Regions from separate parts of the Micromonospora sp. NBC_01699 genome, predicted to be linked through region 3. Evidence: riboswitches for the same ligand, from Rfam matches in the RefSeq annotation. Region 3 holds a riboswitch; each other region holds the start of a gene.
What was found. Region 3 has a riboswitch for cobalamin ahead of metE (5-methyltetrahydropteroyltriglutamate--homocysteine S-methyltransferase). Riboswitches for the same ligand answer to the same signal wherever they lie in the genome.

Region 1: linked by a shared signal. The riboswitch ahead of OG792_RS19680 (prenyltransferase/squalene oxidase repeat-containing protein) and the one ahead of metE (5-methyltetrahydropteroyltriglutamate--homocysteine S-methyltransferase) in region 3 are both predicted to bind cobalamin.
Region 2: linked by a shared signal. The riboswitch ahead of cobN (cobaltochelatase subunit CobN) and the one ahead of metE (5-methyltetrahydropteroyltriglutamate--homocysteine S-methyltransferase) in region 3 are both predicted to bind cobalamin.
Region 4: linked by a shared signal. The riboswitch ahead of bluB (5,6-dimethylbenzimidazole synthase) and the one ahead of metE (5-methyltetrahydropteroyltriglutamate--homocysteine S-methyltransferase) in region 3 are both predicted to bind cobalamin.

The regions. Positions count from the first base shown of each region.
Region 1 is NZ_CP109199.1:4,590,227-4,595,935, reverse strand. It holds gene OG792_RS19695 (ABC transporter ATP-binding protein) at 1-162, shown strand, start outside; gene OG792_RS19690 (ECF transporter S component) at 159-1,079, shown strand; gene OG792_RS19685 (prenyltransferase/squalene oxidase repeat-containing protein) at 1,121-2,563, opposite strand; cobalamin riboswitch at 2,705-2,776, opposite strand; cobalamin riboswitch at 2,971-3,093, shown strand; gene OG792_RS19680 (prenyltransferase/squalene oxidase repeat-containing protein) at 3,191-4,219, shown strand; gene OG792_RS19675 (ATP-binding cassette domain-containing protein) at 4,455-5,267, shown strand; gene OG792_RS19670 (hypothetical protein) at 5,264-5,709, shown strand, end outside.
Region 2 is NZ_CP109199.1:3,047,482-3,053,190, reverse strand. It holds gene cobN (cobaltochelatase subunit CobN) at 1-2,598, opposite strand, end outside; cobalamin riboswitch at 2,722-2,842, opposite strand; gene cobG (precorrin-3B synthase) at 2,979-4,244, shown strand; gene OG792_RS13610 (precorrin-8X methylmutase) at 4,244-4,867, shown strand; gene OG792_RS13605 (precorrin-2 C(20)-methyltransferase) at 4,951-5,709, shown strand, end outside.
Region 3 is NZ_CP109199.1:3,473,079-3,478,787, forward strand. It holds gene OG792_RS15210 (SAM-dependent methyltransferase) at 1-466, opposite strand, end outside; gene metE (5-methyltetrahydropteroyltriglutamate--homocysteine S-methyltransferase) at 613-2,877, opposite strand; cobalamin riboswitch at 2,994-3,210, opposite strand; gene OG792_RS15220 (ribonucleotide-diphosphate reductase subunit beta) at 3,267-4,286, opposite strand; gene OG792_RS15225 (ribonucleoside-diphosphate reductase subunit alpha) at 4,319-5,709, opposite strand, start outside.
Region 4 is NZ_CP109199.1:7,672,547-7,678,255, reverse strand. It holds gene fahA (fumarylacetoacetase) at 1-686, shown strand, start outside; gene OG792_RS31685 (DUF397 domain-containing protein) at 922-1,125, shown strand; partial or broken gene OG792_RS31680 (helix-turn-helix domain-containing protein) at 1,271-1,600, shown strand; gene bluB (5,6-dimethylbenzimidazole synthase) at 1,740-2,399, opposite strand; cobalamin riboswitch at 2,433-2,633, opposite strand; gene OG792_RS31670 (SRPBCC family protein) at 2,762-3,268, shown strand; gene OG792_RS31665 (outer membrane protein assembly factor BamB family protein) at 3,371-4,582, shown strand; gene OG792_RS31660 (hypothetical protein) at 4,793-5,347, shown strand; gene OG792_RS31655 (hypothetical protein) at 5,418-5,709, shown strand, end outside.

The DNA of each region.
Region 1 (5,709 bases), 1.1 Mb from region 3:
GACGGCCCGACGGCCGAGGTTCTCGGCGGATCCCCGGCGTTCGCGACCCAGGTCGCGAAGATCCTCGGCCCGGACTGGCTCACCGTCGCCGAGGTCGACGCCGCACTGGGTCGGCGGGCCGGAGCGAGCCGGGACTCCGTACCGTGCGGGGAGGAGCGGTGACGCGTCGGTGGGGTCGTGACGACCAGGCCGTACGGCTGGGGCCGCGTTCGGCGGTGGTGTTGACCCTGGCCTCGATCGCCGGGCTGATGATGTTCGTCTGGCCGCTGCTGGTACGGGTCGAGCCGCAGAGCATGCAGCACGGTCCGGACGCCCCGTTCGTGTTCATCGGCATCCTGCCGATCCTCATCGTGGTCGTCCTCGCCGAACTCTCCGAGGGCGGCATGGACGCCAAGGCGCTGGCGATGCTCGGCGTCCTCTCGGCCGTCAACGCGGCCCTGCGCCCGCTCGGCGCCGGCACCGCCGGGATCGAGACCGTCTTCTTCGTGCTCGTCCTCGCCGGCCGGGTCTTCGGCGCCGGCTTCGGGTTCGTACTCGGATGCACGTCGCTGTTCGCGTCGGCGTTGCTGACCGCCGGGGTCGGACCGTGGCTGCCGTTCCAGATGCTCTGCTCGGCGTGGATCGGCATGGGCGCCGGCCTGCTGCCACGTGGGGTGACCGGCAGGGCCGAGATCGCGATGCTCGTCGGCTACGGCGTCGTCGTCGCCTACGCCTTCGGGTTCCTGATGAACCTGTGGTTCTGGCCGTTCATCACCGGCGCCGAGGTCGACTACTACGCCGGGCACATCTCCTATGTTCCCGGCGCGCCGGTGCTGGAGAACCTGCACCGTTTCGCGATCTTCACGCTGTTGACCTCGACCGCGGGCTGGGACACCGGCCGGGCGATCACCAACACCGTCGCGATCCTCATGCTCGGTCCGGCCGTGTTGGCGACGCTGCGCCGGGCGGCCCGCCGGGCCTCCTACGGCGTGGTCGCAACGTTCGGACCGACCACCCCGGCGGCGGCGCCACCCGACGCTGTCGCCCTGCCCGCGGCACCCCGTGCCGCCGACGACGGTGACGTCGCCAACACCGCCTGATCCGCTGTCAGCGCCGACCGGCGGTCACCACCGAACCGGCGTCACCCCCGGCCCGCTGCCGCATCGTCGCGACGCCGACGGGTGAGGAGCATCAGGGCGATCCCGCCGCCGACAGTGCCGAGCCCGACGACGGAGAAGGTCACGATCGACAGGCCGGTGGTCGGCAGGTTGCCGCCTGCGCCGTTCGGCGGCGCTGTCGTGGTGGCCGGCGCGGACGTCGGAGTCGCCGTGACGGAACCGCTGGGGCCGGGGGTGCTCGACGGGGTCTGGCTGGGGTTACCGGTCGGACTCTGCGACGGCCCGCCGCTCGAAGTCGCGGACACGGTGGGCGAAGGTGTGGCTGAGCCGGTGGGGGAGGCGGTCGGTGTCGGCCCGGTGCCGTCGTCGGCACCGATCTCGCCGAGGGGGACCTGGGTGAGCCCGAGAATGGCCTGCGTGGTCGCCCGCCGCCACTGGTCGAGCGCGAACTCCTCGATCCCGGAGGCGACGGCCGAGGCGAAACTCTCGGGCGTGTAGGCGATGGCACCGGCGTGGGCGGCGGCCGCGCCACCGTTCGCGGCGGTCAGCTGCTGGGCCACGACGAACTCGGCGGCGTTCCCGGCGGCGTCGGTGTCGCCGGCGGCGGCCAGCGCCTGCCCGCCCAGGCCGGTGCTGTTGGTGTTGGGATAGTCGGTGACGACGGAGCCGTTGAACGAGCCGTTCTCGGCCTGCACCGACCGGAGCCAGTCGGTGGCGGCCGCGACGGGCTCCGAGGTGCCGGTGGCGCCGGCCCGCTCGGCGGCGATCAACGCCTGGACGACCATACCGGTGGTGTCCACGTCGGGAATCCGGTTGTCTTCGGGGTCCTCGGCGCAGGAGGTGCCGCCGGCCCCCGGGTAGAGTCGGAAGCCGCCGCCGGGACACTGCTGTGTGACGAGGAAGTCGACGACCGGCTGCGGTACGCCACCGGAGCGGGCCAGTCCGAGCACCGCGAGGGACTGCCCGAACATGTTCTCGCCCATCAGACTGCCGGCGTAGTCGTCGTGGAGCCACCCGTTCATCGGCCCGTCCTCGGCGCCGAAGACGAGGTCGAGGGTCCGCTGTCGCCAGTTGTCGCCGCCGAAGTCGGTGCCGTCCTCGCCGCCGGCTGCGGCTGCGGCGAGGACCTTGGCGGTGCTCCCGCCGTCCCGGTACGCGAGGTCGCCGTCGCGGAAGACCGCGTAGCCGTCACCGTTCGCGGCGACCGCTTCGGTGATCTGCGTGACCGCCGCGGGTTGGGTGCCGGTTGCCTGCAACGCGAACAGGGCGTCGATGGTCAGGCCCCAGTCCGTGCCGGCGAAGCCGGGCAAGCCTCCGTCGACGAGCTGCCCGGTGAGCCAGTCGGCGGCGAGTTCGGCGGCTTGGGCGGCCACCGGGTCGGGGGCGGCCTCGGCGGCACGCGGGCTCGACAACGGGCCGACGCCGGCCACGACGGCGGTGACGATTCCGACGAGGGTGACGGTCACGGGAGCGAGCGGGCCACGGGGCATGGCGGGTGCCTTTCCGGACGGTGACCGGGTCCCGTCCGCCGCGCCGCAGGGTGGCGGACACGCACGAAGGGGGCTCGATCCGCATTCCACGACAGATGACGCCGTACGTTCCAGTTCGGGCATTCCGGCTTGCGGACCAGGGGTTCGCACACGGTTGCGGGTCAGCGCCGGATTTGCACCGGCTTCCCCCGACTGGGAACGAATGAAGTTGTGCGCGCGGCAACGGGTGGAAGTGGTCGCGCGAGCCGGACGTTACGGCATCCGGCCTGGCGGGACAACCGAAGGCGACCCCGCGTACGCGGGGTCGCGGGCGGTTCCGGCCCGGATCCCATCGTCGGGGCGATTGACGGCCATACTGTCCTCTGTGCACACTGACCGCGACAACTTGATAGCCGCGCGTTGATAGGGGAAGTCCGGTCGAAACCCGGCGCTGGCCCGCAACGGTAGGCGACAGGCCATCCAGGTCTGCCGCGAGCCCGAATGCCTGTCGGCGCGTGTCCAGGATTCCTCCATCCGTCGTGGCTCACGGGTCGGAACCATCCGGCCTCCTGTGCGCGTTGGGTCGGGTCGTCTCGACCACGGGGCCAGGAAAGGCCCAGCTTGATGGTCCTCTCGTCCCCGCGCGTTCGTGCCGCGTTGGCCGCCCTCACCATGATCGCCACGGCCACGCCGGCCACGGCATCCTCGCCGCCGACCCACAACCGTGTCGACGCCGCCGCCGGATGGCTTGCCCGGCAGATGGTCGACGGCGACCACCTCGAAACCGTCTTCGGCGACGTCTCCTATCCGGACGCCGGGCTGACCATCGACGCCGTCTTCGCCTTCGCCGCCGCGAAGTCGTCCGGCACCAACGCCGCCGCGGCCACGACCTGGCTCGGGCAGCCCTCGGTGCTCACCGGCTACGTCGGCGACGGCATCGGCGAGGCGTACGCGGGTGCGACCGCCAAGCTCTCCCTCGCCGCCCAGGTCAGTGGCCTCGACCCGGCCTCGTTCGGCGGGGTCGACCTCCTCACCCGCCTTCGTGGCCTTCAGGACCCGTCGGGTCGGTTCTCCGACCGGTCCGCGTACGGCGACTTCAGCAACGCGTTGTCCCAGTCCTTCGCGATCCTCGCTCTTGACCGGGCCGGTGGCGCTCCGTCGGCGGCGGTGGACTTCCTCGTCGGGAGCCGGTGCGCCGACGGCGGGTTCCCGGTGCAGTTCGGGCAGCCGACCTGCGAGAGCGACGTGGACGCGACCGCGATGGCCGTCCAGGCGCTCATCGCCGCCGACCACCGCCCCGCCGCGAGGCCGGGCATCGGGTGGCTGGTCGGTGTCCAGGCCGCCGACGGTTCGTTCACGGGCGCCGGCGTTGCCAACGCCAACAGCACCGGTCTGGCCGCGCAGGCGTTGGCGGCCGCCGGACGCCCCGTTGCCTGGCTCAGGGCGCGACAGTTCATCCTCGGACTCCAGGTCGGCTGTACCGGTGCCGCATCCGACCGGGGCGCGATCGCCTACGGCGCCGCGGGCTTCGACCCGGGCACCGCCCCGCGCGCCACCGCACAGGCAGTCCCCGGCGCAGCCGGCGCCCCGCTCGGCAGCCTCTCCGCCGCCGGATCGTCCTCAACCGCGCCGACGCTGGCCTGCCAGCCGTAACGCGAACCGTCGTGGTGGGGTGGCGCCGACCCGGGCCACCCCACCGCCGCCGTGGACCCGCTCGCCCGACCGGTTGCTCCGGCGCTTGAGACGCACGTCACACTCATCCGAGAACCGGAAGCGGGATGCCGGTCGTCTAGCCCGGTGTGAGAGGACGTGGCCCGGTGGGCGATTCCCAGCCGGACGGGAAGGCGATGCCTTCCAGCGCGCCACGAGCCATCGACAAGGAGACCAGATGGTACGCGTGGTGAGCGTCGAGGAGATGGCGCCGACGGCGTACGCCTGGCCGGTGCACGCGCAGGGGCTGAGTCTGCGGGCCGGGCGGCACATGGCCGTCGACGGACTCGACCTCGCGCTGGGGATCGGTGTGCACGGGCTGCTCGGCCCGAACGGCGCCGGCAAGACGACGCTGATCCGGGCGCTCGCCACCGTGCTGCGGCCGGTGTCCGGTCGGCTGGAGATCCTCGGCCAGCCCGTCCACGGCGATGGCGATCTACGGGCGGTCCGGCGCGCACTCGGTTACCTGCCGCAGGACTTCGGGTACTACCGCCGGTTCACCGTCCGGGAGTTCCTGGAGTACGTCGCGTGGCTGAAGGAGATGCCGCCGCGCGACGTACCCGACGCCGTGCAACGGGCGATCGAGCGGGTCGACCTCACCGCGCGGGCCGGCAGCACCATGCGGTCGCTCTCCGGCGGCATGGTACGCCGCGTCGGCATCGCCCAGGCGATCGTGAGCGCACCGACCCTCCTGTTGCTGGACGAGCCCACCGTCGGCCTCGATCCGGAACAGCGGATGACCATCCGGGCGATGCTGCGCGACCTCGGCCGCGACACCTGCGTGGTGGTGGCCACCCATCTGGTCGAGGACGTGGCCGCGGCCTGCACCGACGTGGTGCTGCTGCACGAGGGCCGGCTCGTCTTCCAGGGGGTGCCCGACGACCTGGCGGCCGAGGCCGCCGGGGGCCCGGAAGCAGACGGCGACAGTGAGCTGGAACGCGGGTACGCGATGCTGATGCGCCGCCACCGCGGGTCGGGTGGTGTGCGATGACCCGCCGGATCGTCCAAATCGAGCTGCGCCGCTCCGCGGTGCTCTGGATCGGTGTGCCCGCCGCCGCCCTGGCGTGGGTGATGGTCGGTGACGCCGAACGCTGGGACGGGCTGTGGATGGCGACGGTGCTCGTCCACGCGAGCAACCTGGGACTGTTGTGGCCGCTGGCCCTGGCCGGCGGTGCCTGGCAGGGGCGTCGCGACCGGGCGGCGCGGATCACCGAACTGATGTCGTCCATGCCGCGCACCGGCGCCAGCCGGACCGCGCCGGTGGCGTTCGCCCTCGCCGGATGTCTGGCCGGCGGGTACGTACTGAGCCTGCTCGACGGGCTCGTCCGCGCGATGCTGGCCGCGTCGTACCAGCCGCCGGGTTGGTACTGGCCGCTCCTGGCCGCCGCGCTGGGCATCGCGGCGGCCGGACTACTCGGGCTCGGGCTCGGCCG
Region 2 (5,709 bases), 430 kb from region 3:
GGCGGTACGCATGGCGCTGGTGCCCCACATCGACAGCCCGACCGAGCGCGGCCACTCGCCGGTGTCGGCCCGGTAGCGGGCCAGCAGCGAGTCGGCCATCGCCTGCCCGGTCTCCCAGGCGAGCCGGCTCGGCACCGCCTTCGGGTCGACGGAGTAGAAGTTGCGGCCGGTGGGTAGCACGTTGACCAGGCCGCGCAGCGGCGACCCGCTCGGGCCGGCGGCCACGTATCCGCCATCGAGCGCGTGCAGCACCGCGGTCATCTCGTCGGTGGTCCGGTCCAGCCGGGGCACGATCTCGTCGGCCGCGAACTCCAGCACCCGGACCACCGGCGCGTGGTCGGCCACCGAGTCGCCGAGCACCCGCTCGCACACCTGCGCCGCGACCCCGGTCGCCCAGTCCCGTTCCTCCATCGCCAGCACCAGCGCGCGGGCGGTCTCCTCGATCCGGTCCACCTCGACGCGGGCGGCGGTGCCGTCCTCGGTCAGCCCGAGCGCTTCGCGCAGGCCGGGCAGGGCGGCGACCTGACCGGCCCACATCTGCCGGGCCCGGAGCATGGCCAGCACCAGGTCGACCCGGTTCTGTCCGCTCGGCGCCACCCCGAGCACGTGCAGCCCGTCGCGGATCTGTACGTCCTTGACCTCGCAGAGCCAGCCGTCGACGTGCAGGATGAACTCGTCGAACTCGGCGTCGTGCGGGCGGTCGGACAGGCCGAGGTCGTGGTCGAGCTTGGCGGCCTGGATCAGGGTCCAGATCTGGGCCCGGATCGCCGGCAGCTTCGCCGGGTCGAGCGCGGCGATGTTCGAGTGTTCGTCCAGGAGCTGTTCCAGCCGGGCGATGTCGCCGTAGCTGTCGGCGCGGGCCATCGGCGGGATCAGGTGGTCGACCAGGGTGGCGTGCGCCCGCCGCTTGGCCTGGGTGCCCTCACCGGGGTCGTTGACCAGGAACGGGTAGATCAGCGGCAGGTCGCCGAGGGCGGCGTCGGAGCCGCAGGCGGCGGACATGCCGAGGGTCTTGCCGGGCAGCCACTCCAGGTTGCCGTGCTTGCCGACGTGCACCATCGCGTGCGCGCCGAACTCGTCGGCCAGCCACCGGTACGCGGCCAGGTAGTGGTGGCTCGGCGGCAGGTCCGGATCGTGGTAGATGGCGACCGGGTTCTCCCCGAAGCCGCGCGGCGGCTGGACCATGACGACGGTGTTGCCGGCCCGCAGCGCGGCGAGCACGATCTCACCCTCGGGGTCGCGGGAGGTGTCCACGAACAGCTCACCGGGCGGCGGTCCCCAGTGCCGTTCCATGCCCTCGCGCAGCTGCGCCGGGAGGGTGTCGTACCAGGTGCGGTAGCGGCTGGCCGGGATCCGGATCGGGTTGGCTTCGAGCTGTTGCTCGGTGAGCCAGTTGAGGTCCTGGCCACCGGCGGCGATCAGTGCGTGCACCAGGGCGTCGCCGTCACCGGCGGCCACTCCGGGGAACGCGTCCGGGCCGTCGGTCGGGCCGATGTCGTACCCCTGCTCGCGCATGGCGGTGAGCAGCCGGACGACGCTGGCCGGCGTGTCGAGGCCGACCGCGTTGCCGATCCGGGCGTGCTTGGTCGGGTACGCCGACAGCATCAGCACGATCCGACGCTCGGCCTTCGGGGTGTGCCGCAGCGAGCCGTGCCGGACCGCGATGCCGGCGACCCGCGCGGACCGCTCGGGGTCGGCGACGTAGACGGTCAGCCCGTCGGAGTCGATCTCCTTGAACGAGAACGGCACGGTGATGATCCGGCCGTCGAACTCGGGGATGGCGACCTGGGTGGCGGTGTCCAGCGGGGAGAGGCCGTCGTCGTTGTCGGCCCAGACGGCGCGGCTGCTGGTGAGGCAGAGCCCCTGGAGGATCGGCACGTCGAGGGCGGCGAGCGCGCCGACGTCCCAGGCTTCGTCGTCACCGCCGGCACCGGCCTCGGCGGGGCGGGTGCCACCGGCGGCGAGCACGGTCACGACCAGCGCGTCGGCCTCGCCGAGGGTCTCCAACAGGGCGGCTGCGGGGCTGCGCAGCGAGGCGCAGTAGATCGGCAGCGGTCGGCCACCGGTGTCCTCGATCGCGGCGCAGAGCGTCTCGACAAAGGCGGTGTTGCCGGCGACGTGATGGGCCCGGTAGTAGAGCACCCCGATCACCGGCCCGGCGGTGTTGCGCTCCTCGCGCTCCAGCCGGCCCCACTCCGGGGTCGGCACCGGCGGGGCGAAGCCGTAGCCGGTGAGCAGGACCGTGTCGGAGAGGAACCGGTGCAGCTCGGTGAGGTTCGCCGGTCCACCGTGCGCGAGGTAGGCGTGGGCTTCCGCGGCCACCCCGGCGGGCACGGTCGAGCGGCGCATCAGCTCCGCGTCCGGTGCCTGTTCACCACCGAGGAGTACGACCGGCAGCGCCCCGGCCAGCAGCGAGTCCAGCCCCTCCTCCCAGGCGCGGTAGCCGCCGAGGATGCGTACGACCACCAGGTCGACGCCGTCGAGCAGGGCGGGCAGGTCCTCGACCGAGGTGCGGGCCGGGTTCGCCAGCCGGAAGTCGGCGCCACTTGCCCTGCCGCTGAGCAGGTCGGTGTCCGAGGTGGAGAGGAGCAGGATCATCGGGCACCGCGCAGGGCGTGGCGTGACATGGTGGTTCCTCCCTCGGGGTCCGCGCCCCGGGTTCGTCGGTTGCGGCTCGGGGCGGGCCCGGACGGGTCCGCTCCACGCCGCGCGGTGACCCGGAGTCTCCTGGCTCCCGGATCGTCGCTCGCCCCGGTCTTCCCGCCCGTGTGGGCCGTGACCGTGTCGGGGTCCGCTCCCCGGTAACAGTGGCGGGACCGCGCCGGGATCTCACCGGCTTCCTCCACCTGTCGCCGCGTTCAGCGGTTCTCACTCTCACGACTCGGACCCCGGTTCGTCAAGCCGCTCCCGCCAGGGGTGCTGGTGTGCCGGTCGGCGTGCCGCCGGGGTGGGCCCACGCAGGCCGTAGTATCCGCCGGGTGTGGTCACCACGAGGGCGGTCGGCACCGGACGCCTGTCCGGGGACACTGCGCGTACATGTCGCCGCCGACGGGAACCTGGCTCGGGTGCGGGTGCCCGGTGGGCGGTTGCACACCGAACAGCTCGTCGCGCTGACCGCCGCCGCGCTCGATCTGGGTGACGGCGCCCTGGAGTTGACCTCGCGCGGCAACGTGCAGCTGCGTGGCCTGCGGGCGGGCACCGAGCGGGACCTGGCCGCCCGGTTGTACGCGGCCGGGCTGTTGCCGTCAGAGAGCCACGAACGCGTACGCAACGTGATCGCTTCCGTACTCAGTGGTCGGATCGGTGGGGGGCTGCTCGACGTCCGGGCGCTGGTCGATGAGCTGGACGAGGGGCTCTGCGCGGATCCGGTGCTGGCCGGGTTGCCGGGCCGGTTCCTGTTCACCGTCGACGACGGGCGGGGCGACGTGACCGGCTTCGGCGCGGACGTCGGGCTGCTCGCCGTACCGGGCGGGGCGGTGGCGGTGCTGCTGGCCGGCACCGACACGGGGGTACGCGTACCGCCGGCGGCCGCCGCGTCGACCGCCCTGCTCGCCGCCCGCGCCTTCCTCACCGAGTCCACCGCCCAGCACAGCACCGCCTGGCGGCTGGCAGAACTCGACAACGGCGTACGCACCATCACCGCCCGGTTGCACGCGGCGCTGGACCTGCCGATGGTCGCCCCCGTGCCCGCCGACATCCCCGAGACGCCGAACCGGGCGCCGGTCGGGTTGGTGGACCAGCTCGACGGGCGGGTCGCGCTCGCGGCGGTGGTGCCGCTCGGTCGACTCACCGACACCCAGCTCATCGCGTTGGCGGCGGCCGCCGGGGCGGGCGGCGACGAGATCAACATCACTCCGTGGCGCACCGTTGTCGTACCCGATCTGGACACCGGCGAGGCTGGGCGCCGGCTGGCGACACTGGCCGCCGCGGGTCTGGTGGCCGATGCCGCCGCCGGTTGGGTCGGCGTGACCGGCTGCGCCGGGTCGCCCGGCTGCGCGAAGGCGCTCGCGAACGTACGGACCGACGCGACGGTGGTGCACGCCGCCGCGCCGTCGGGGCCGACCGGACTGCCGGTGCACTGGGTCGGTTGCGAGCGGCGCTGCGGCCGGCCGACGGACCGGCATGTCGAGGTGCTGGCCACCATCGAGGGTTACCAGGTCAGCCTGGACGGTCGACCGCGCTCGCGGTCGGCGACGCTGGACGAGACCGCCGCCACGATCGCGGCGGCACGGAGGGGTACGTGATCGACTACGTCCGCGACGGTGCGGAGATCTACCGCCGGTCGTTCGCCACTATCCGCGCCGAGGCTGACCTGTCGGGCCTGCCCGACGACGTCGCGACGGTGGCCGTACGCATGATCCATGCCTGCGGCATGGTCGACCTGCCGGCGGACGTCGCCCACTCCCCCGGCGTGGTGTCGGCGGCGCGGGCGGCGCTGCGCGCCGGGGCGCCGATCCTCTGTGACGCCGAGATGGTCGCCGCCGGGGTCACCCGGACCCGGCTGCCCGCCGACAACGAGGTGATCTGCACCCTGCGCGATCCTCGGGTGCCGGCCCTGGCGGCGCAACTCGGCACCACCCGCAGCGCCGCCGCGCTGGACCTGTGGGGCGATCGGCTCGACGGCGCGGTGGTCGCCGTGGGCAACGCGCCGACCGCCCTGTTCCGCCTGCTGGAGATGGTCGAGGCGGGTGCCGGGCGGCCGGCGGCGGTGCTCGGCATCCCGGTCGGTTTCATCGGCGCGGCCGAGTCCAAGCAGGCGCTCGCCGCGCATCCGGGTGGGCTGGAGTACCTGGTCGTGCACGGGCGGCGCGGCGGCAGCGCGATGACCGCGGCGGCGATCAACGCCATCGCCAGCGAGAGAGAGTGACCAACGTGGACGGTGTGCCGGTGAACGAGACGGGCCCGGCCCTCGACGGCGACGCGCCCGGACCGGGCCGGAACACCGGCCGGCTGTACGGGGTGGGGCTCGGACCGGGTGACCCGGAGCTGGTGACGGTGAAGGCCGCCCGGCTGGTCGAGCGGGCCGACGTGGTCGCGTACCACAGCGCGCGGCACGGGCGCAGTGTGGCCCGGACGATCGCGGAACCGTACCTGCGGGACGGGCAGATCGAGGAGGCGCTGACCTACCCGGTCACCACGGAGAAGCCGGAGCACCCGGACGGCTACCGGGCCGAGATCGAGGAGTTCTACGCGGCGAGCGCGGCCCGGCTCGCCGCACACCTGGACGCCGGGCGGGACGTGGTGGTGCTCTGCGAGGGCGACCCGTTCTTCTACGGCTCGTACATGCACATGCACAAGCGGCTCGCCGGTCGCTACCCGACCGAGGTGGTGCCGGGCGTGACGTCGGTCAGCGCGGCTGCCGCCGTACTCGGGCGTCCGCTGGTCGAGCGGGACGAGATCCTGACCGTGCTGCCGGGGACCCTGCCGACGGAGATCCTGGCGGAGCGGCTGGCGGCCACCGACTCGGCGGCGATCATGAAGCTGGGCCGCACCTTCGGCAACGTCCGCGCGGCGCTCGCGCAGGCGGGCCGGCTGGACGAGACCTGGTACGTCGAACGCGCCACCACCGATCGGCAGCAGTCGGCCAGACTCGCCGAGGTGGATCCGGCGACGGTGCCGTACTTCTCGCTGGCGTTGCTGCCGAGCCGGGTGCACGAACGTACCCGCGCCGAGCTGGCGGGTGCGGTGACTCCCCCGGCCGTCCCCGAG
Region 3 (5,709 bases):
CCGGCTGACCCAGGTCCAGGGTGGCGTGCAACTGCTCGTCGTCCAGGATCGACCCGGGGTCGCGCAGATCCCGTTCGAGGTAGGCCGTCCGGCCCTCCGGCGAGGAGGTGAGCAGGGCCCGAGCATGGGCCATCACGAGCGGATCGTTGTCCGCGTAGACGATCCGCGACCGGGGTGCGATCCGCTGGGCGACCTCGTGGGTGTTGTCCGCCGTGGGCAGCCCGGTGCCGATGTCGAGGAACTGGCGGATGCCGGCCTCGCCGGCCAGGAAGCCGACCGCCCGTTGCAGGAACGCCCGGTTCTCCCGGGCGGCCTGCTTGACCGTGGGGAACGCGGCGGCGACCTGGTCGCCGGAGAGCCGGTCGGCGGCGAAGTTGTCCTTACCGCCGAGCCAGTAGTTGTAGCGGCGTGCGGGGTGCGCCACCGTCGTGTCGAGCCGGCTTGCCGGACCGGGCTGGTCACTCACGGTGCCTCCGAGGGGATGGGTTCCGAGGGGAACGATTATGGACCATCGCCCACATCTGGTCGATCTCGCACCTCCTCCTCGCGCGGGGGCCCGGAGACCGGGCGGCACGTGGTGGGGCGGCCGGGTGGCGCCGCCCCACCACGCACTCAGGCGAGGGTGCCGCGTACCTCGGCGGCCGAGGCGACGAGCCGGGCGAGGGCCTGTTCGACCTCCGCGTACCCGCGGGTCTTCAACCCGCAGTCCGGGTTGACCCAGAGCCGGTCGGCGGGCACCGCGCGGACCGCCCGGCGCAGCGCGTCGGTGATCTCCGACTGCTCCGGTACGCGGGGCGAGTGGATGTCGTACACGCCCGGCCCGACGCCGCGCCCGTAGCCGGTGGTGTGCAGGTCGTCCAGGATCTCCATCCTCGACCGGGACGCCTCGATGCTGGTGACGTCGGCGTCGAGGGCGTCGATCGCGGGCAGGACCTCGCCGAACTCGGAGTAGCACAGGTGGGTGTGGATCTGGGTGCCGTCGCCGACCCCGCTGGTGGCGAGCCGGAACGCCGCCACCGCCCAGTCGAGGTACGCCTTCTGCTCCGACCGGCGCAACGGCAGGGTTTCCCGCAGTGCCGGCTCGTCGACCTGGATGATCCGGATGCCGGCGGCCTCCAGGTCCCGTGCCTCGTCCCGCAGCGCCAGCGCCACCTGGTTCGCGGTGTGCGCCAGCGGCTGGTCGGCCCGGACGAACGACCAGGCCAGGATCGTCACCGGCCCGGTGAGCATGCCCTTGACCGGCCGGTGCGTCAGCGACTGCGCGTAGGTCGACCAGCCCACGGTCATCGCCGCCGGTCGGGCGACGTCGCCGTAGATGATCGGTGGGCGTACGCACCGGGAGCCGTACGACTGCACCCAGCCGTGCTCGGTGGCGGCGAAGCCGTCGAGCTGCTCGCCGAAGTACTGCACCATGTCGTTGCGTTCCGGCTCACCGTGGACCAGCACGTCGAGCCCGAGCCGTTCCTGTACGGCGATCACCTGCGCCACCTCGGCGCGCATCCGTTCGGCGTAGCCGGCGTCGTCGAGGCGACCGGCCCGGTGCGCCGCCCGCGCCCGGCGGAGTTCGTCGGTTTGCGGGAACGACCCGATGGTGGTCGTCGGCAGCGGCGGCAGCCCGAGCCGGGCCTGCTGCGCGGTTGCCCGTTCGGCGTACGGGCCGCGCCGGAGGTGTTCGGGACCCAGCGCGTCCAGCCGGGCCCGGACCGCGTCGTCGCGCCAGTTGGCGGGCGTCGCGGGGGCGGGGGCGGGCAGGGCCGCGATTCCGTCGCGCAGCGCCCGGCCGAGCGCCACCACCTCGTCGACCTTCTGCCGGGCGAACGCCAGCCGGTCCCGCAGTCGTGGGTCGAGGCCGGTTTCGGCGGCCAGGTCGACCGGCACGTGCAGCAGCGAACACGACGTCGACACCGCGACGTGGTCGGCCAGTCCGGTCAGGATCGCCCCGGTCCCGGCGGCGGCCCGCAGGTCGGTACGCCAGACGTTGCGCCCGTCGACCAGCCCGGCGACGACCGTCCGGCCCGGCAGCGGACCGTAGGCGGCGAGCCGGTCCAGGTTCCCGGGTCCGGCGACCAGGTCGAGACCGACCGCCTCGACCCGGCTGTCCAGCAGGGCCGGCAACGCGTCGCCGAGTTCGCCGAAGTAGGACGCGACGAACAGCCGGGGCCGCTGCTCCAGGGCGGCGAGTCGGGTGTACGCGGTCCGTAGCGCGTCGATCTGCTCCGGGTCGCGGTCGGCGACGTACGCCGGTTCGTCGAGTTGGACCCAGGCCACCCCGGCCGAGGCCAACGCGCCCAGGATGTCGGCGTAGACGTCGACCAGGTCGTCGAGTCGGTCGAACGGCCGGAACCCGTCCGGTGCGCCGGCGCTCGCCTTGGCCAGCAGCAGGAACGTGGCCGGTCCGACCAGCACCGGTCGGGTGGTGATGCCGAGCGCCCCGGCCTCGGCGTACTCCCGCAGTGCCTTGTCCGGCAGGGCCACGAAGCTCGTCTCCGGACCGACCTCCGGCACCAGGTAGTGGTAGTTCGTGTCGAACCACTTGGTCAGCTCCAGGGCCGGCTGCTCGGCCGTGCCCCGGGCCATCGCGAAGTAGGTGTCCAGCTCGCCGAGCCCGAGCCGGCGGAAGCGGTCCGGGATCGCGCCGATCAGGACCGAGGTGTCGAGCACCTGGTCGTAGTACGAGAACGTGTTCGACGGGACGGCGTCCAGGCCGGCGTCCCGGAGCGTGCGCCACACCTGCGTACGCAGGCCGGCGGCGGTCTGCTCCAGGGTGTTCGCGTCGATGCGGCCGGCCCAGTAGGACTCGACGGCGTGCTTGAGTTCGCGGTGCGGACCGATGCGGGGGTAGCCGAGCACTGTGCTCAGCCCGAACGGTGCGGTCACGAGACGGGTGTCCTTCCCTCGAAGTCGGCCGACGACCACGGGAGGGAAACGGCAGGGCACGGCGCGACGACCGGCCTCGCCCTGACCCTCCCGAGGGGTCGACGGCGGCGTACGCGGACGCGTACGCGGTGCGGGCAGGTCTTCGGACTCGCGGGCGCGACCGGGGTGACCCGGTCTCCTACTGGCCGTCGCTTCCCAGACGCGTCAGCGTCCAGTGCTCATGACGGCGGTCGTTCCCACTCACCGCTGCGGGGCAGTCCCGGTTTCACACCGGGTTCCCTCTTACGACGCCCCACCGCGAAAGCGGGGCGAACCAGCACTGCCGCCCATCGTACGCGTCCCGTCCGGTGGTGGGTGGGCCGTCTCACCCACCCACCACCGGTCCCCGGTCAGAAGTCGTCGTCGAAGCTGACGGTGCCACTCACCCCGACCTGGTACGCCGACACCCGGCGTTCGAAGAAGTTCGACAACTCCTGCACGTCCTGGAGCTCCATGAAGGCGAACGGGTTCTTCGAGCCGTACAGCGGGGCGATGTCGAGTTGGGCCAGCCGGCGGTCGGCGACGTGCTGGAGGTACTCGCGCATGTCCGTCGGGGACATTCCGGAGATGCCCTGTTCGAGCAGGTCCTCGGCGAACTGGACCTCGCACTCGACGGCCTCGGCGAGCATGTCGCGTACCTGTTGGCGCAGGTCGTCGTCGAACAGGTCCGGTTCCTCCCGGCGGACGGTGTCGACGACGTCGAAGGCGAACGCCATGTGCATCGACTCGTCCCGGAAGACCCAGTTGGTGCCGGAGGCGAGGCCGTGCAGCAGGCCCCGGGAGCGGAGGAAGTAGACGTAGGCGAAGGCACCGTAGAAGAACAGGCCCTCGATGCAGGCGGCGAAGCAGATCAGGTTGAGCAGGAACGCGCGGCGGTCGTCGCGGGTCCGCAGTTCGCGCAGCTCGAAGATGGAGTCGATCCAGCGGAAGCAGAAGTCGGCCTTGCGGCGGATCGAGGGAATGTTCTCGATCGCGTCGAACGCGGCGAACCGCTCGTCCTCGTCCGGTATGTAGGTGTCGAGCAGGTTGAGGTAGAACTGGACGTGCACGGCCTCCTCGAACAGTTGCCGGGACAGGTAGAGCCGGCCCTCCGGCGAGTTGACGTGCTGGTAGAGGTTGAGGACCAGGTTGTTCGCGACGATGGTGTCGCCGGTGGCGAAGAAGGCGACCAGGCGGCCGACCAGGTGCCGTTCGGCCGGCGTCAGCCGGCCGAGGTCAGCCAGGTCCGAGTGCAGGTCGACCTCCTCGACGGTCCAGGTGTTCCTGATCGCGTCCCGGTACCGGTCGAAGAAGTGCGGGTAGCGCATCGGCCGCAGGGTCAGGTCCATCCCCGGGTCGAGCAACATGGAGGTCTTGGCGGTGCTCGTCATCGTGTTGCCTCACGTCTGGGTGCGGTCGCGGACTACTGGCAGGCTTCGCAGGACTCGGGGTTCTCCAGGGAGCAGGCGAGCGCCTCGTCGGCAGCGACCAGCACCGGCCGGTCGATGGCGACGGTGGCCTGCTGGATCCGGGTGGCGGGGCGGGAACGCAGGTAGTAGGTGGTCTTCAGCCCGGACTTCCAGGCGTACAGGTACATCGAGGAGAGCTTGCCGATGTTCGGTGCGCTCATGAACAGGTTCAGCGACTGACTCTGGTCGATGTAGGGGGAGCGGGCGGCGGCGAGGTCGATCAGCGCCCGCTGCGGAAGTTCCCAGGCGGTACGGAACAGCTCGCGTACCTCGGCGGGCAGCGCCGCGATGCCCTGCACCGACCCCTCGGCCCGCCTGATCTCGGTGCGGACCTGCTCGGTCCACTGCCCGAGGTCCTTGAGCTGTCGGACCAGCGCGGTGTTGATCTGGAGGAACTCGCCGGAGAGGGTCTCCCGCTTGAACAGGTTGGACACCTGCGGCTCGATGCACTCGTAGCAGCCGGCGATCGACGCGATGGTGGCGGTCGGGGCGATCGCGACCAGCAGCGAGTTACGCAGCCCGTGAGCCGCGATCCGGTCCCGTACGGCGGTCCAGCGCGCGGTCTGCGTCGGGGCCACCCCCCACAGGTCCGGCTGGAGCCGGCCCCGGGCGGCCCGGGTCTGGTCGTACGCCGGGTGCGGGCCGAACCGTTCGGCCAGCCCGGCCGAGGTTTCCAGGGCGGTGAGGTAGATCTCCTCGGAGATCCTGGTGGACAGTTCCCTGGCCGGTGGCGAGTCGAACGGCAGCCGGAGCGCGAAGAACGCGTCCTGCAACCCCATCAGGCCGAGCCCGATCGGCCGCCAGCGGGGGTTGCTCGCCGCCGCCTCGGCGCTCGGGTAGTAGTTGATGTCGATCACCCGGTCGAGGAAGAGCACGGCGGTGCGTACGGTCTCGCGCAACCGGTCCCAGTCGACATCGTCGCCGGCGACGTGTGCGGCGAGGTTGATCGAGCCGAGGTTGCAGACCGCCGTCTCGCCGTCGCTGGAAACCTCGACGATCTCGGTGCAGAGGTTCGACAGGTGCACCACGTTGCCGGGCTCGGCGGTCTGGTTGCACAACCGGTTCGACGGGTCCTTGAACGTCATCCAGCCGTTTCCGGTCTGGGCCAGGGTGCGCATCATCCGCCCGTACAGGTCGCGGGCCTTGACCTGACGCACGAACCGGCCGGCGGCCTCGGCGGACCGGTAGGCGGCGTCGAACTCGTCGCCCCACAGGTCGGGCAGTTCGGGCACCTCGGCCGGGTCGAACAGCGACCACGTCCCGTCCGCCTCGACCCGCCGCATGAACTCGTCCGGGATCCAGTTCGCCAGGTTGAGATTGTGCGTACGCCGGGCGTCCTCGCCGG
Region 4 (5,709 bases), 4.1 Mb from region 3:
CTCCGGATGGCCCGGTCTACGGCCCCTCGATCCGGCTCGACATCGAGGCCGAGGTCGGTTTCGTGGTGGGACTGCCGTCCGCGCTCGCCGACCGGGTGCCGGTCGAGCAGTTCGCCGAGTACGTCTTCGGGGTCGTGCTGCTCAACGACTGGTCCGCGCGGGACCTGCAAAACTGGGAGTACCGGCCGCTCGGCCCGTTCCTGGGCAAGTCGTTCGCCACCTCGATCTCGCCCTGGGTGGTGCCGCTGGACGCGCTGGCGCACGCCTGGGTGCCGGCGCCGGAGCAGGACCCGCCGGTCCTCGACTACCTGCGCGACGACCCGCATCTCGGTCTCGACCTGCGGTTGGCGGTCGACTGGAACGGCAGCCGGGTGAGCGAGCCGCCGTTCGCCGGCATGTACTGGACCCCGGCCCAGCAGTTGGCCCACCTGACCGTCAACGGCGCCTCGGTGCGCGCCGGTGACCTCTACGCCTCCGGCACCGTCTCCGGTCAGCGGCGTGACCAGGTCGGCTCGTTCCTGGAGCTGAGCTGGGGCGGCAGCGAGCCGCTGACCCTGTCCGACGGAACCACCCGTACCTTCCTCGAAGACGGCGACACCGTCACCATCACCGCCACCGCCCCCGGCCCCAATGGCCGCCCTGTCGCCCTGGGCGAAGTAACCGGCACCATCACCCCCGCCCGCTGACCGTCCCCAGATCGGTCTTCGTGATCATCGAGCGGTTTCGGTTTGTGGTTAAGCGGTTTACCGATCGTGGTGGGCAACCGGTCGCGGGTTGAGTAGCGAGTCGCACAGATTGTGTGAAGTCCTCCCGTCGTACTGAGGCATGTTGCTCTCGGTGATGCGCAGTGCACGCTGTGCCGTGTAAGAATACCGGCTAAAGCACTTTTATGTGCATAAACCAGGGCGAAAGAGGTATAAAATGCAGCTTGATCTCGCGCGCGCTACGTGGCGTAAGAGCACCCGTTCGAACGACCAGGGCTGGTGTGTCGAGGTGGCCGACAACGTGGCCGACGTGATCGGTGTCCGCGACTCGAAGGACATCGCCGGCCCGGTGCTCGCGTTCAACCCGGCAAACTGGTCCGCGTTCGTCGGCGCGGCGCGATCCGGCGCTTTCGACGGCTGATCCAGACCAACCTCAGAGTTTGGCTTCGGGCGGCCCCGCCCAATCCGTGATAGGTCGGGGCCGCCCGCGTGCGTCCGGCACCGGTTGCCGCCCGGCCAAACAAAATCAAAAGCCATTTGGTACGGGGTGAGCCGCACTGCCCGCCGTGATCGGCTCCGGGTTGCGGCTCATCGGGCTCTCATCCGTGCTCTCGCCCGCTCCAACAGGGCGTTCGCTCGGGCGAGGACTCATATCTACCGCCTCGGCCATTCGGGCCCACGGTTCACCTCGGTACGACGGTCGGGAGGGCTGGCGGCGCCGCTGTTCCTCTCGGGGTACTCGTCGGCTCCGCGAACACGAGGCGCGGATGCCACAGGTGGACGCCGACCGAGCGCTGGAGTGGTCGGTCACGAAGCCGTGGCGCTTCGAGAGCGGCGAACTGCCCGCCCGTACGGTCGACGTGAAGGCCATGTGCGACCTGTACGGCGCCGACGAGCAGACCACCACCGCCCTGACCGCCATCGCCCCGCACACCAAGTCCAAGGGCTGGTGGCACGACCACGCGGACATCCCACCCTGGTTCGAGCTGTTCATCGGTCTCGAAGAGGCCGCGAGCAAGCTCCGCGAGTACCGGTTCAGGTTGCCGTCGGTGAGCCCGAGCTCGTCCCGGAGCTGCGCCAGCGGTCCTGGTGGATCGCCGCCGACAGCGGTCGGCGCCGCCGCCAGCCGTGTCGTTCCAGGTCGGGAGTCTGCTCGAAGTGGGTCACCGGGCCCAGGCAGAGCCAGGCGACCGGACGGATGGAGGCCGGGATGCCGAGCAGGTCACGCAGGAACGGCTCCCGGTAGAACGACACCCAGCCGACCCCGAGTCGCTCGGCGCTGGCCGCCAGCCAGAGGTTCTGGATCGCCAGGCAGACCGAGTAGAGACCGGCGTCGGCGATCGCGTGCCGGCCGAGCACCGACGGGCCACCCCGCTCCGGGTCGTAGGTGACGACGATCGACAGGGTCGACTCGCGTACGCCGTCGATTTTTATCCCCGCGAACCGCCGCGCGGCGTCGCCGTCCAGGGTGGCCGCGAAGTTGTCCCGCTCCCGCTCGACGTGCCGGTGGAACTCCTGCCGCAGGTCCGGATCCCGGACCAGGACGAAGTCCCAGGGCTGGGAGAGCCCGACGCTCGGCGCCGCGTGCGCCGCCGCCAGTACGCGCTGTAGCACCTCGTCATCGATCGGCGCCCCGGTGAACTGGCCGCGTACGTCCCGGCGACGGTGGATGACCCGGTAGAGATCCGTGTCCAAGGCAGGCTCCCGCTGCGCTCGTGCCCCGAGAACGGGGCTGATGAACGCGAGGCCGGTCTTCGGACTCCCGGATCTGCGCTGGTCACCCGCCTTCCCAGCCCTGTTCGGGCCAGTGGCCGCGTCTGGTACGCGTGGGTGGCAGCTCCCCGGTCACCGCGGCGGGCCCGTGCCGGATTCACACCGGCTTCCCGATTCTCCCCGCTCGCGCGGGGCACCTCGCAACGTTTGTGCCAGTGCGCACCCTAACGGGATCGGCTCCGGGGCGGGTCCGGCCGTCGCCCGGGTCACGTTCTCGTCGCCTTCCGCGAATGTTCGCGTGGATGGTCGGTCACCCACCGTACGGTGAGGGTTGGGGAGGTGTGATGGCGACGGTAGCGGTGACCCGGCTGGTGCAGGCGTCCGCCGACGAGCTGTGGCGGGTCTTCACCGACCTGCCGGGCCGGTCCGACTGGCTCTCCACCATCAGCGGGATCGAGGTGCTGACCGCCGGTCCGACGCGGGTCGGCACGGTCTGGCGGGAGAGTCACCGCCTGCCGGACGGCACCGAGCTGATCGAGGAGTTCCGGGTGGACGAGGCCAGTCCGCCGCATCGGCTCACGGTCAGCTCGTCCGGCGTCGGCGTGAACTACCGGACCGCGTACTCCTTCACACCGGTCGAGGGGCGGCGTCGTCGGCGCGGCGGCTGGACGGCGGTGAGCGTGGTCCAGGAGGGCGCGGTCACCGCACCGTACGGGCGACTGCTCGCGTTGGTGTTCGGCGGGCTGGCCGCCCGTACCGTCGAGGGCGCGTTGCGTCGTGACCTGGCCGACCTGGCCGCCGTGGTCACCCCGCTCGACCCCGAACACCCGGGTGGCCGGGCCGCCGCCTGACCTGACGGGTGCCGGTCCGGGGCGGCTGGGTAGGGTGCCCGGCGGAGGTGCTGGATGCGATCGCGGGGCCGGAGGGTGGGTCGACGCCGGCCGGCAGTGGTCGTGATCGCGGCCGTGCTGGTCGTGGCGGCGGTCGCGGTGATCACGTACCGGGTGCTCGCTCCGGCCGAGGTGCTCACCCCCGCCCGCGCGGACTATCCGGCTCCGGTGAGCGCGGCGACCGGGGTGGTCGGCACCCTCGCCTCCGCCCCGCTGATCGTCGACCGTCGGCTGCGGATCTACGCCACCACCCGCCAGGTCCGCGCCGACGCGCCGGTGGACGCCCGGACCCGGCGTACCCCGTACTGGTCGTTCCGACGCTGGCCGGCCGAGCTGATCGGCGTCGTGGCCGGCGGAACCACCGTGGTCAGCCGGTGGTCGGACGGCGACCTGGTCGCGCTGGACGCGCGTACCGGCCGGATCAGGTGGCGGGCCGACGGCCCACCCCCGGGACACGGGTACGACGGGCGGCGCACCGGGGCCAGCACGAACTACACCCCCGCCGGACTGATCCCGGCCACCGGACGCGGCGGGCGGACCGTACTGGTGCTGATCGGCGGGTCGGGACTGCGCGGCCTCGACCTGACCGACGGGCGCGAGCTGTGGCGGGTCGACATCGACGGCTCCTGCCGGGCCGGTGCGCTCACCACCACCGCCGGCCAGCTCGTCACCGTCGACGCCTGCGCATCTCCGCAGGTGGCGGAGTTCCACGACGTGGAGACCGGCCGGCTGGTCAACCGGTGGCGGCCGGAGGACGCCGGACCCGAGCTGGGTCTGGTGCCCATCGGCTGCGGCAACGGCGCCTCGAACTGCCCGGCGATGCGTACGACCAGCGGCGGCAACAGCCGTGGTTGGCTGGTGGACCGGGGCGAGCCGGCGCCGATTCCGGTGCTCGACGCGGCCGAGGTGGTGCTCGACGGCGACGTGGCGCTGACGCCGAGCGGCAACGAGCTGGTGGCGCGTTCGGTGCGGTCCGGGGCGGAGTTGTGGCGGCGGACCGGGCCGGTGCCGGCGCGGATAGTGGCCGTACAGCCGGGGCGGGTGCACCTGCTCACCGACGCACACGAGCTGATCACCCTCGACGCGACGACCGGGGCGCAGAGGTCGAGTTTCCCGCTGGTCGCGGGCGACGAGGTGGTGCCCTGGCGACCCGGTTTCGCGTACGCCTCGGACGGGTTCGTCGCGATCGAGCGGGTGGCGCGGGCGGCGCCATCGGACGCCGCCGACGCGCAGTTCTACGCCGCTGGGCAGCCGGTCATCCTCGCCGCCACCTGAGTTCCCGGCCCGGAACACCCGGGAAGGCAGGAGCACCACCGAGGCGCCCGGCCGGGCGGTTTCCCGGCAGTGGGGCCGGAGGGCTTCCAACAGGTGATAGTTGCCGCATTCTGCTCTTATCCGGACAGAAGCGCAAGTATCGTCCGATACGCGGTCGGATATCGGCTGCCACCGGTCGCCGGTGAACCTTCCCGAAAGTGAGAACGCTTCATGCGTCGCGTACGTACCTGGGCGATCGTCGCCGTTGCCTCCGCGGGCCTGGCGCTGACCACGCTGCCGGCCCTCGCGGCCCCCACGGACAGCACCGTGGTCACCTTCAACGTCGTCGGCGCCGGCCTGGACATCACCGCACCGGAGACCGCACATCTCGGCAGCGGCCTGCCCGGCGACGACATCGCCGGCTCGATCGGCACCGTACGCGTGGTCGACGAGCGCGGATCCGGCAACGCCTCCTGGGTCGCCACGGTCACCTCAACCCACTTCGAGACCGGCGGCGGGTCCCCGACCGAGCGGGTCCTGGCCAGCCAGGTCGACTACTGGTCCGGACCGGGCGCCGAGCAGGTCGGCACCGGAAGCTTCGTACCCGGACAGCTCACCGCAGCCAACGCCCAACCGCTCGACACGGTCGTGCCGCTCACCGCGTTCACCCACAGTGGTGGCACCGGCGTGAACAGCGTGGCCTGGTCGCCAACCCTCATCGTGCACGTGCCGCTCGCCGCGGAGGTGGGTCTCTACACCGGGACGGTGACACATTCGGTGGCCTGACCGGGGCGCCCGGCGGGTCGGGGCGACGACGCTGACACTGCTCTGCGTCGGAGCCCTGGCCTCGCCGGCCGTGGCGGATCCGGGCGACGCGGAGGGCACCATCGGGATCCAGCTGCTGGAGGCACCGGCCGACCGCCGGCTCGACCCCCGGGCCCACACGTACATCATCGACCACCTGGCGCCGGGCACCGACGTCGAGCGCCAGGTGAAGATCGCCAACCGGTCCGATCGCAGGCAACGCCTCCAGCTCTACGCCGGGGCGGCGACCGTCGACCGGGAACAGTTCCGGTTCGCCGAGGGGCGGACGGCCAACGAGCTGACCTCCTGGGTCACCCTGAGCGAGGACGAAATCGACCTCGACG